DNA from 2 places in the Spirillospora sp. NPDC048911 genome. Region 1 is predicted to be linked to the other one. Evidence: riboswitches for the same ligand, from Rfam matches in the RefSeq annotation. Region 1 holds a riboswitch; the other holds the start of a gene.
What was found. Region 1 has a riboswitch for S-adenosylmethionine ahead of thrC (threonine synthase). Riboswitches for the same ligand answer to the same signal wherever they lie in the genome.
Positions count from the first base shown of each region.

Region 2: linked by a shared signal. The riboswitch ahead of ACGFNU_RS31150 (aminotransferase class V-fold PLP-dependent enzyme) and the one ahead of thrC (threonine synthase) in region 1 are both predicted to bind S-adenosylmethionine.

Region 1 is NZ_JBICUD010000015.1:263,615-269,756, reverse strand. It holds gene ACGFNU_RS47270 (MoaD/ThiS family protein) at 308-586, opposite strand; gene thrC (threonine synthase) at 661-1,905, opposite strand; SAM riboswitch class I at 1,922-2,063, opposite strand; gene ACGFNU_RS47260 (cation diffusion facilitator family transporter) at 2,269-3,291, opposite strand; gene ACGFNU_RS47255 (trehalose-6-phosphate synthase) at 3,471-4,934, shown strand; gene ACGFNU_RS47250 (sulfotransferase family protein) at 5,591-6,142, opposite strand, start outside.
Region 2 is NZ_JBICUD010000007.1:344,666-350,807, forward strand. It holds gene ACGFNU_RS31140 (transglycosylase domain-containing protein) at 854-2,902, shown strand; gene ACGFNU_RS31145 (hypothetical protein) at 2,948-3,373, opposite strand; SAM riboswitch class IV at 3,426-3,541, shown strand; gene ACGFNU_RS31150 (aminotransferase class V-fold PLP-dependent enzyme) at 3,589-4,971, shown strand; partial or broken gene ACGFNU_RS31155 (SseB family protein) at 5,176-5,505, shown strand.

The sequences.
Region 1 (6,142 bases):
GACCCGACGGTCATCACGCACCCGTCTACCAGGTCGCTGTCACCGAGGGCGACCCGGCCCGGTGGTCCTCCGGACGGCGCGGTGCTCTTGCGGACGACCCGGTGCTCTTGGGACGGCGCGGCGGTCTTGCGGACGGTCCGGTGGTCTCGTGGACGACATGCGGCGCGCGTCCCGGTCTCCGTGGCCGCGCGCCGCGTGTGAGGTTCCCATGACGCACCTCACGTCCACGCCTCTTCTGAAAGCGGGGCAGCGAGTCGGGCTTCAGGTGCCCGCTCGAACTCGAGTCGGGCTTCGGTTCTTTCGGGGATCAGCCGCCCGCCACGGCGGGGATGATCGAGATCTGGGAGCCCTCGGGCGTCGGGGTGTCCAGGCCGTCGGCGAAGCGCACGTCCTCGTCGCCCACGTACACGTTGACGAACCGGCGGATCTTGCCGTTGTCGTCGAGGATGCGGGCGGCGATCCCGGCGTGGCCGGCGTCCAGGTCGGCGACCACGGCGCGCAGGGTCTCGCCCTCGGCCTTCACCTCCGACTCGCCGCCGGTGTAGGTCCGCAGGATCGTCGGGATCCGCACAGAGACCGTGCTCATTTCAGAAACTCCTCACCAGGTCGAACGGTATGTGGGTGTCCGCGGCGGCGTGGCCGCATGGCGGCGGCGTGATGTCAGGCGATGCCCGCGGCGCGGAAGGCCTCGAGCGACGGGGTGATGTTGGCGGTCGGCGCGACCACCGGCGCGACCGCGTCCAGGGTCTTGAGGCCGTCGCCGGAGTTGATGATCACGGTCTCGGCGGACGGGTCGAGGGCGCCGCTCTCGGCCAGCTTCTTGAGCGTGCCGACCGTGACGCCGCCCGCGGTCTCGCCGAAGATGCCCTCGGTACGGGCCAGCAGCCGGATGCCCTCGACGACCTGCTCGTCGGTGACGTCCTCGATCGCGCCGCCGGTGCGCCGGACGACATCGAGCACGTACGGGCCGTCGGCGGGGTTGCCGATGGCGAGGGACTTGGCGATGGTGTCCGGCTTGACCGGGCGGACCACGTCGTGCCCGGCCTTGAACGCGGCGGACACGGGGTCGCAGCCGGCGGCCTGCGCGCCGAAGACCCGGTACGGCTTGTCCTCGACCAGACCGAGCTTGATCAGCTCCTGGAACGCCTTGTCGATCTTCGTCAGCTGGGAGCCGGACGCGACCGGGATCACGATCTGGTCGGGCAGCCGCCAGCCGAGCTGCTCGGCGATCTCGTAGCCCAGGGTCTTGGAGCCCTCGGCGTAGTAGGGCCGCACGTTGACGTTGACGAACGCCCAGTCCTCCTGCTCGCCCGCGATCTCCGATGCGAGGCGGTTGACGTCGTCGTAGTTGCCGTCGACCGTCACGAACGTCCCGCCGTACACCGCGGTCGTGATGATCTTCTGCGACTCCAGGTTGGACGGCACGAAGACCGCGCTGCGGATGCCCGCGCGGGCCGCGGCCGCCGCCACCGCGTTCGCCAGGTTGCCCGTGGACGGGCAGGCCAGCACCTTGAAGCCCAGCTCGCGCGCGGCGGCCAGCGCCACCGCGACGACGCGGTCCTTGAACGAGTGGGTCGGGTTTCCGCTGTCGTCCTTCACCCACAGCCGCTGCAGCCCGAGCGACTCGGCGAGGTGGTCGGCGCGCACGAGGCGGGTCAGGCCGGGCTCGGTGTTGGGCGTGTCCGCGACGTTCTCCGGGACGGGCAGCAGCCCGCGGTAGCGCCAGATGTTGCGGGGGCCGGCCTCGATCGAGGCGCGGGACACGTCACCGAAGTCGTACTTGATCTCGAGGGGACCGAAACACTCTTCGCACGCGTAGTGCGGACCGAGATCCCTGGTGTTCCCGCATTCGCGGCACACGAGAGCTGTAGCGGGTCCGAGGTTGGTGGCAGCCGTAAGTGCCATGAGGGCGAGGCCTTTCTTCCCATCTTCCCTGTGCCGCCTTGGTCACAGGCCGGAGTTGGCACCATCTCTTGGCCGGCCTCGCAGGATCGCGAGCGCGCATGAGCCAAGTGGTTGCCGGGGCTTCGTAGGGCCGGTCCCTCCACCCCTCTAGATGAGCGGTATTCAGTTGTGCGGGGGTTGCTCTGGAAGACCGGCCCGATGGCCGCTGTGCTCCCTGCACCCCTCTGGATGAGCGTTATTCAGTTGTGGTTTCGAGCCGTGTGCGTGACTTTACCTGATCTGACCGGATGCCAGACAGTCGAGTCTCACCGAGTGAGACATTACCCAGGCGCGATCTAGATCACCCTGGCCGGTCGGGCCAGGTCAACCTCTCCACACTGGATCAGAGCCGCCGGCCTCGGGCACCCGCTGGGTGAGATCCACGTCGACCTCCTGGTCAGAGCCCTGTGGCGGTTGCGACTCGGGCTCCTCCTGGGTGGGATCGAGGAAGACATGGCGGACGATCGGCAGCCGCTCCCGGAGCCGCCGGTCGATCTCGCCGGCGATGTCCTCGGCCTCGTCGGCGCTGATCTCGTCCGAGAAGTGGACCTTGGCGGCCACCAGGAGATCGTCGGGGCCGAAGTGCATGGTCAGCAGCTCGTTGATGCCGTCCACGCCACGCGCAGAGGTGATCTCGTTCCGGATGGCGCGCTGGTCGGCCGGGTCGGCGGCCTGGCCGATGAGCAGGGACCGGCTGTCGCGGCCGAGCGCGAACGCGACCACGACCAGCAGCAGGCCGATCAGAATCGATGCGAGGCCGTCCCAGAACGACGAGCCGGTGAGCTCCCGCAGTGTCAGCCCGGCGGCGGCGAGCGCGAGACCGATCATCGCGGCCGTGTCCTCGAAGAGCGCCGCCTTGAACGTGATGTCGGGCGTACGGCGGACGTGCTCCATGAGGTCACGGTCGACGGCGCTGTCGCGGACCTCCTGCCGTGCCTGCGTGTACGCGCGGATCCAGGCCGCGCCCTCCAGCACCGCCGCCAGCCCCAGCACCGCGAACGCCAGCCAGACCTGTTCACCGCCGCGCCCATGGCCGGTGATCGTCAGAATGCCCTCGAAGATCGAGTAGCCCGCCCCCGCGACGAAGATCCCGAACGCGGCGAGCAGTGACCAGAAATACCTCTCGTTCCCGTACCCGAAGGGATGCCGCCGGTCTGGCGGGCGCGCGCTGCGCCGCAACGAGGTCAGCAGGAACGCCTGATTGAGGGTGTCGCCGACCGAGTGCGCCCCCTCCGCCAACATCGCGGAGGAGCCCGCGACCGCGCCCGCCACGAGTTTGGTGATGGCAAGGATGAGGTTCGCGGTGCCAGCGATGAGAACTGTCTTCTTCGTCTCGGCCCTACTCATTCGCACCGCTTACCCGCAATGCACCCCAAGATGCCGACCCACCACCGCGACCAATCCGTCACGTCCGCGCTACGTGACCAAGGTCACTAGCTGGGGCAGCAGTGCGTCTTGCGGACGTGACGTTCAGTTTCACCTGGGTCACTTTGATGTGGCGTGGCAACAACTGAGACCCTTCCGGTATGAGCCAAGTGCTGGTGGCGTCAAACCGTGGGCCCGTCTCGTTCTCCCTGTCCGATGACGGCGCGCTGACCATGCGGCGCGGCGGTGGCGGTCTCGTCTCCGGACTGGCCGCGGTGACCGGCGGCCCTGGACGGCCCGCGCGGGAGCCTGCCGCGAACGTGCTGTGGGTATGCGCGGCGCTCGGAGAGGCCGACCGGGCCGCCACCCGGCAGGCGCCAGACGGACGTCTGGACGAGGCAGGGCACGATACGGGCGGCGCAGCGGTACGGATGCTCGACATACCGGCAGCGACCTTCCACCGTGCCTACAACGCCGTGGCCAACTCGACCCTGTGGTTCGTCCACCACCTGCTGTACGACACCCCGCGCACGCCGCACTTCGACGCCCGTTCGCGGCGGGACTGGCAGTCGTACGAGGCGTACAACGCGGCGTTCGCCGACGCCCTGGCCCGCGACGCCGCGCCAGGGGCGAAGGCCGCGATCCAGGACTACCACCTGTCGCTGGCCCCGCGGATGCTCCGCGACCGCCGTCCCGACCTGAAAATCGTGCACTTCTCGCACACGCCCTGGGCGCCGCCGGAGTACTACCGGCTGCTGCCCGATGACATCGGCGCGCAGGTGCTGGAGGGCATCCTCGGCGCCGACCACGCCGGATTCCTCACCGAACGCTGGGCATCGGCGTTTCTCGACTGCTGCGAACGATTCCTGCCCGGCGTCCGGGTCGACCGCGCCGCCCGTACCGTCACCAGGGCCGGGCACGTCACGCGGATCGGCGTCCACGGCCTGGGCATCGACGGCGAGTCGCTGCGCCGGCGCGCCGCCGAACCGGACGTCGCGGCACGGGCCGAGGCGCTGCGTGAGCAGGTCGGCGACCGGAAACTGATCGTGCGGGTCGACCGGACGGAACTCTCCAAGAACATCGTCCGCGGCCTCGCCGCCTACCGCGAAATGCTCACCAACCACCCCGAATGGCGCGGCCACGTGGTGCACCTGGCCTTCGCCTACCCGTCCCGGCACGATCTGCCGGAGTACCGCGAGTACACGGCCGCGGTGCAGCGGATGGCCGAGCAGATCACCGACGAGTTCGGGACGTCCGACTGGGAGCCGCTGATCCTGCAGGTGAACGACGACTTCCCGCGCTCGCTGGCGGCGTACGGGATGGCGGACGTACTTCTGGTCAATCCGATTCGCGACGGTATGAACCTCGTCGCCAAGGAAGGGCCCGTGTTGTCGGAACGCGGCTCGGCCCTGGTGCTGTCGCGCGAGGCGGGTGCGGCCTCGGAACTGGCCGAACACGCTCTGGTCGTCAACCCGTACGACGTCTCGCAGACCGCCGAGACGCTTCACCAGGCGCTCTTGATGCCGCAGGACGAACGTGCCGAACGCTGCGCCCGCCTGGCAGCCGCAGCGACCGCCCTGCCCCCGCAACAGTGGTTCGCCGACCAGCTGACCGCCCTCGACTGAACGCGGCCAGCAGTCGCCCTGAAGGCTCGCCCGGTGTGACCGCCACCACACCGGCCGAACCTGGCCAACCCGCCCGCAGGTCGGACGCCACGGACGCATTCCGCCGCACGCAAAGCGTGGCGAGCCTAGAGCTAGCCACCCAACGGCACAGGCAACCGAGCCACCACAGGCCTCAAGAGAGCGCGTGCCTCAGAGAACGCGGGCCTTCGAGCCCCGGGCAAGCACGAGCTAGGCAGGGGCACGCGCCCCAGCCTCAGGAGAACACGAGCCCTGGAGGACGCGGGTCTCAGGAGAGCGCGCCCAGGCGAGCACGAGCCCGACAGGGCGCGAGCCTCACTCTCATGAGAACGCGAGCTCTCAGGAAAGCGCGAGCCCAGCGGACGCGAACCGCAGAAGAGCAGGCCCAGGCAAGCGCGAGCTCGATAGGGCACGAGCCTCAGCCTCACGAGAACATGAGCTCTCAGGAACGCGCGAGCCCCGGACGGCGCGAGCCCCAGACGGCGCGAGCCCCAGCGGGCGCGAGCCTCGGAGGGCGCGGCGCCCTGGAGGGCGCGGCGCCCTGGAGGGCGCGGTGCCTTGGAGGGCGCGAGCCTGAAGGGGTGCATTTCCTGAGAGCTCACGTCTCGGGTGAGCGCGGGGCCCCGAGAGAGCGAGCTTCAGGAGAGTGCGGGCGTCTCTGCGGTGAGCCCGCACTCCACCGGGCCCGGCTCGTACCGCCGCTGCCAGCGATCCCGGAGGTCCTTCTTCCGCTGCGCCACTCGCCGGTGCGTGGCCGTCTTGGCGAACCGCGCGAGCATGGCCGGGCTCGGCCGCGGCGCACCGCTGAGCTCGTATCCGTACTCGCTCAGCCGCTCGCCCAGCACGGCCTCGGCCAGTCCGATCTCCCATGGCTCGAGGCGGGTCGACCATGACCCGACCCGGCCCGTCGTGACTGCGGCCTGCGTCCGGTCGTGCCACTTCTTCTGCGGCGGAACGGTCAGCTTCGCGATTCCCTGCGGCTGCGTCATCGCAGGGTCGAAGTCCTCGCCCAGGAACGCGCAGAGCCGCGACAGCTCGTCCGCCGGGTCCATGACGAGCCGCTCGTACTGCAGTTCGTAGTAGGTCTCGGGGCCGAGCTTCGGCGCGTACCGCCGCCCGAAGTCGATCGCCTCGCGCCACGCGGAGATCGCATGGTGGACGTCGAGTTTGTACCAGGGCATCTCCTTGAG
Region 2 (6,142 bases), on a different contig from region 1:
TCGTCCTCTCTAAGGACGTCACGGGAGAGTGCAGTGATCAGCCGAAACCACGAATCCCCTCAGGTATCGTTGGTAACGAAAGAATCACGGGGGGCTTGTGACCAGTAGTGGTACGGACCCGGAAGGCGACAAGCCCACCGGGCAAGACGACGTGAAACCAGACGAATCCCAAAACGCCGCGTCCGAGGCTGAGCCGGCCAGCGCCGCGATCGCGACCATCGACGGCGAGGTGCCCGCGGGCAAGGCCGCCGTAGACGGCACGGCCGCTGCCGGCATTGGCGCTGCGAAGAGCACCAACACCGCCGCGAACGCTACGGACGACACGGCCGTCCCGGCCGCTGCGGCTGGTGCCGCTGCGAACGACGCCAGCGCCGCGGATTCCGCTCCCGCCGCGAGCGCTGCGGATGGCACTGGCGCCGCGGAGCGCACGGACGCAAACGCCGCAGGTAGCACGCGCGCTGCGGCTGCTGCCGGTGGCACTACCACCGCCCTCGCCGCGGAAAGCACAGGTGCTGCAGGCACTGCGGGTAGCGCAGGCACCGCAGACGCTGGGAGTAACGCGAGCGCTGCGGGTTCGGCGGATGGCACGAGCACTGTAGGCAGCACGGGCGCTGCTGGCGGTGGCGCTGCGGAGCGCACGGGCGCTGCAGGTGGCACGAACGCCGCGGGTAGCACGGGTATTGCGGCTGCTGCCGGTGGCGCTACCACCGCCCTCGCTGCGGAAGGCACGGGTGCTGCGGGTGGTGCTGGTACCGCAGACGCTGCTGCTGCGGAGGGCGCTGGCGGTGGGGGGCGTAGGCCTAAGAAGCAGCGCAGTCGGCGGGTTCGGTATGCGCGGCGGGCCGCTTTCACTGTGCTGGGCCTGATCGGCTTCGGGGTCGTCGCGTTCGCGATCGCGTATCTCGTCACGCCGGTGCCGTCGCCGCAGGAGTCCGCGGTGGCGCAGGGGCCGAGCTTCTACTACGCCGACGGCAAGACGCTCATCGCCAAGACCGGCACCAACCGGGACGCGGTCGATCTCGACAAGGTGCCCAAGAGCGTCCGGGACGCGGTGATCGGGGCCGAGAACCGCAGCTTCTACGACGATCCCGGTGTCTCGGTCACGGGCACCGTGCGCGCGTTCTGGTCGACGGTCAGCGGCGAGCAGCTCCAGGGCGGCTCGACCATCACGCAGCAGATGGTCCGCAACTACTACGGCGGGATCGGCACCGAGCGCTCCGTCTTCCGCAAGCTCAAGGAGATCATGGTCTCCCTGAAGGTCGGGCGGGAGAAGGACAAGGACTGGATCCTGGAGCAGTACCTCAACACGATCTACTTCGGGCGCGACGCGTACGGGATTCAGGCCGCCGCCAAGGCGTACTACGACAAGGACGTCAGCCAGTTGACGGCGGCCGAGGGCGCCTATCTGGCCGCGGCGATCCAGCAGCCGACCCCGTTCGGCAACCCGACCGCCACGCGCCGTCCGGCCGCCGAGCAGCGGTGGCGCGCCGTGCTCAGCAACATGGTGCGCGACAACGCCATCACCGCCGCGGATGTGGCGCAGATGAAGTTCCCGCAGCCCCGCAAGCAGAAGATCACCGACGTCCTCAAGGGCCAGAAGGGCTACATGGTCAACGTGGCCAAGAAGGAGCTCCTGGAGCGCCGCGGCTACACCGAGGACCAGATCAACCGCGGCGGGCTCAAGATCACCACGACGTTCGACCATGACCTCATGGACGCCGCCAAGGAGGCGGTGACGTCCAACGCGCCCGACGGGATGAGCAAGAAGATCCGCACCGCGATGGTGTCGGTCGATCCGAAGACCGGCCAGGTCGAGGCGTTCTACGGCGGCCGCGACTACCTGGACGAGGCGGGCAGCAGCGCGTTCTGGGACCGCGCCCAGGCCGGGTCGGGGTTCAAGCCGATCGCGCTCGCGGCCGCGCTCGACGACGGCAAGAGCCTGTCGACGTCGTACGACGGCAGCTCGCCGCAGTACTTCAACGGCACGGCGCTGCACAACGACAGCGACGCCCAGTTCGGCACGATCAACCTCGTCACCATGACGCAGAACTCGGTCAACACGGCGTACGTCAACCTCGGCCAGGACATCGGCACCGAGAGGATCGCCAAGATGGCCGAGAAGATGGGCATCCCGGCGTCCCAGATGACCAAGGAGCAGCGGGAGTCGCCGTCGTTCCCGCTGGGCACGGTCTCGCTGCACCCGGTCCAGCAGGCCGGGGTCTACTCGACGTTCGCCTCCGAGGGCGTCTACCGGCAGCCGTACACGGTGAAGTCGGTCAGTGACGAGAAGGGCGACGAGAAGGACTTCACCGAGAAGGGCAAGCGCGCGTTCAGCCAGCAGGTCGCCCGCGACGCCACGTACGCGATGACCAGGGCCGTGCAGAGCGGCACCGGCACGAACGCCCAGTTGTCGGACGGACGTGACGTGGCGGGCAAGACCGGCACGACGAACGGCGGCCGGGCGATCTGGTTCAACGGGTTCATCCCGCAGATGGCGACGTCGGTGGCGATGTTCCGGAGCGACAACAAGCCGCTGTCGATCCCGGGGTACGCGGTGTACGGCGGCCAGTTGCCCGCGCAGATCTGGAACTCGTACATGTCCAAGGCGGTGGCGATCAAGAACTTCGAGATCAAGGAGTTCGGGGAGCCGTCGACCTACACGGGCGGCTACGACGGCAGCCCGAGCGGACGGTCGACCGAGCGGCCCTCCACGCCGCCGTCGGAGACGCCGTCGCGGCCCCCGCTGACCCCGAACCCGGGCGGCGGCTCGAAGACCCCGAAGCCACCGTCCGGCCGTCCGAGCCACAAGCCCTCAGAGCCGGAAGACCCGGGTGATCCGGGCGACCCCGGCAACCCGGACGACCCCGGTGACGGCGGCAATCCGCAACGCCCGAACGCATAGGGACGCCTGGAAGGGAGCCCGGCCACCATGGCCGGGCTCCCTTTCTCAGGAACAGGCGTTGCCGATCCGTTCCGGCGTACCGGCCATCGCGGCGTTCAACTGCGCCGCGTCGCCCGTTCCGACGCTCGCCGCGGCCGTACGGAGCCGGGCCGCCTCATCGGCGAGCGCCTTCTTCAGCTCCTTCTTCTCAGCCTTCTTGCCGAGCCCGTCGATCCGGCCCGCGAGCCGGTCGGTGGCCTGCTTCCACACGGCCGGATCCGCCGCCGAGGCGCCCTTCACCTGCGTGATGTACTGCTGGTAAGCCTGCTTGGTGTCGGTGCAGACCTGGCTCGTGTTGTCGCCGCCGCCCAGCACTCCGCACGCCCCCACGCTCATGAGCAGAGCCGCTCCGGCCGCCAGCCTGGCGGTGGCCATGACCCCGCCCGAAGCCCGCGTCAGGTCGGCGGTCGCCACCTGTGCCCCGTCTCGCATCGCACATCCTCCCCTTTGATCCCCGCCGGTATCCGCATATACTTCCGCACTAGGTCATGAGCGCCAGCGTCAAGCCCCGGCTTGCTGGCCGGCAACCCTTCGTCCGCGATGGGGTGCCCCGGGTGAGGACCTGGCCGAACGCAACACCGTGTTCGGCAAGCGCGGGCCCCGGTCAACCACCTTGAGGGGTCCCTGGATCCTGAAAGGTCGCACCCATGCACGCCGCCACGCTTGCCCCCTCCCCCCGCACCACCGTCCCGGCCACGCGCACCCCGAACCCCGCCACCGCCGCTTCCGCTGGTTTGGCGGCCGTCTCGACCGGCGCTTTTGGCGCGCTCAAGGTCGTCGGCTCGGGTGCGCCCGTCCCGCTGAACGACGGAAGCACCGTCGGCTACGCCAACCTCGACTACGCCGCGAGCGCCCCCTGTCTGGAGGCGGTGCACGAGGCGATCAACCGCGCACTGCCCTACTACAGCAGCGTCCACCGCGGCGCCGGGTACGCGTCGCAGGTCACCACCGAGGCGTACGAGAAGGCACGCGAGACCGTGCGTTCGTTCCTCGGCGCCTGGGAACGCGACGCCGTCGTCTTCACCCGCAACACCACCGACGCGATGAACCTGCTCGCCCACGCCGTCCCGGCCGGCACCACCGTCGTCGTCTTCGAGACCGAGCACCACGCCACCCTGCTGCCGTGGAAGCGCGCCGTGCGGCTTCCGGCGCCCGCCAGTCCGGTCGAAGCGATCTCCGCCGCCGACCGCGCGCTGGCCGAGGCCCCGGCGGGCCCGTGGCTGCTGGTCGTCACGGCGGCCTCCAACGTGACCGGCGAGTTGTGGCCGATCGCCGAACTGGCGAACGTGGCGCGGCGCCACGGCGCCCGGATCGCCGTCGACGCCGCGCAGCTGGTCCCGCACCGCCCGCTCGACATGAGCGCCCTCGGCCTCGACTATGTGGCCTTCTCCGGCCACAAGTTGTACGCGCCGTTCGGTGCCGGAGTGCTCGCGGGCCGGGCCGACTGGCTGCGCGCCGCCCAGCCGTACCTCAAGGGCGGCGGCGCCAGCGCGGCGGTCCGGGACGGCGGCGAGACCACCCAGTGGTCCACCAGCCCCGAACAGCGACACGAGGCGGGCACCCCCAACGTCCTCGGCGTCATCGCGCTCGCCGCGGCCTGCGAGGCGCTCGCCGGCACCGGCTGGGACGTTCTGAAGACGCACGAGGAGCGGCTCCTCGCCCGCGTCCGGAAGGGACTCGCCGCGATCCCCGGTGTGCGCGAACTCACGCTCTGGGGCGGCCGTAGCGAGAGGGTTGGAATCGTGTCCTTCGTGGTGGACGGCTGGAACGCGCGCGACGTGGCGCTTACCCTGTCAGGTGATTACGGCATCGGCGTCCGGGACGGGAAGTTCTGCGCTCACCCGTTCGTGCACCACCTCCTGGGCGCTCCCGAGGCGTCGCTGGAGGCCGGTGGCGGCGCGGGCGAGGGCGGATGCGGGGGTGGGCAGACCTCGGCGGTGCGCGCGAGCTTCGGCGTCGGCACCACCGACGAGCATGTCGACCGGCTGCTGACCGCCCTCGGGCGGCTGGCCGGGACGCCGCGCGGCTGACCGCCGGCACCCGTGTCCGAGCCTCCGGCCGGAGGTCCGTTCGCCGGGCGGCCCGGCCTCGTCCGGGTGGCCCGGTCTCGACCGGCGACCCGCCGATAGGACGCTTTGGTCCTGTTCGCCCATGTAGCGTAGTCGGGGTCCGTGCCTTGCCCGCCGGGGTCCCGCAGGGGGCTCGCAGGCGGGCGGGGGACAGGGGCGGACGGCATGAGACAGCGCGGCAAGGAACAGGGGGTGGCGACCGTGGCCGACGCGTGGCGACCCACGTCTGAGCTCGAGCGCCGGCTGCACGAGGCGGTGCGCGCCGGAGACCAGGAGACGTACTTCCGGGTGCTCGCCGAGAGCGAGCTGGTGATCCCCGTACCACCGGACCTGATGGACGACGTGCTCGCCAACGAGGTCCAGCCGACCTGGCCGACGCAGGAGGAGGACGGGCGCGTTCACGTTCTCGTCTACACCTCCGCCGCGGCCATGCGGGTCTGCCTCGGACCGGCGTACCAGCATTTCCTGAAGCTCAAGTTCACCGACCTCGCCGAGACCTGGCCCGACCCGCGCTGGTGGCTGGCGGTCGACGCCCCCGCCCACGGCGCCCGGCTCGCCCTCCCGCTGCCGATCGAGGGCCGGCTGCCCGCATGGTTCATCAAGCAGCTCGCCGAGGGCGACACCAAGCCACCGCAGATCGGCCGCACCCCGGCCGCCGCGCCCGCCCCGCAGCAGCCCTCCCCCGACACCACGGTCACCGACCTGCCCGCCCTCAGCGACCCCTCACGCAACGCCCCTCCGGGATCGCCCGCGCCGTCCCGAGGCGCACACGCAGCACCGCCGCCCGCCCCAGGAACCCCCGTGGCCGGAGCGGCGGCGGAGTCCGGCCCGGCGCCCAGCACCGGCCGCAGAAGCGCCTCCCGCGGAGCCCACCGCGCCGACCCGTCCCCCGGCTCGGACGCCCCCACCCCCGGCGTCCCGGGCGCCTCGACTCCCGCCCCAACGATTGGCCCAGACGCCCCCGGCGCGCCGCCCGGCCCAGGCATCCCCGCTCCCGGCGCAACGCCAAGTCCAGGCACCCCGACTCCCGGCCCGAATGCCCTGGTTCCCGGCGCAACGCCAGGCCCAGCCACCTCTACTCCCGGCGCAACGCCAGGGCCGGGCGCCTCTACCCCCGGTGCAACGCCAGGCC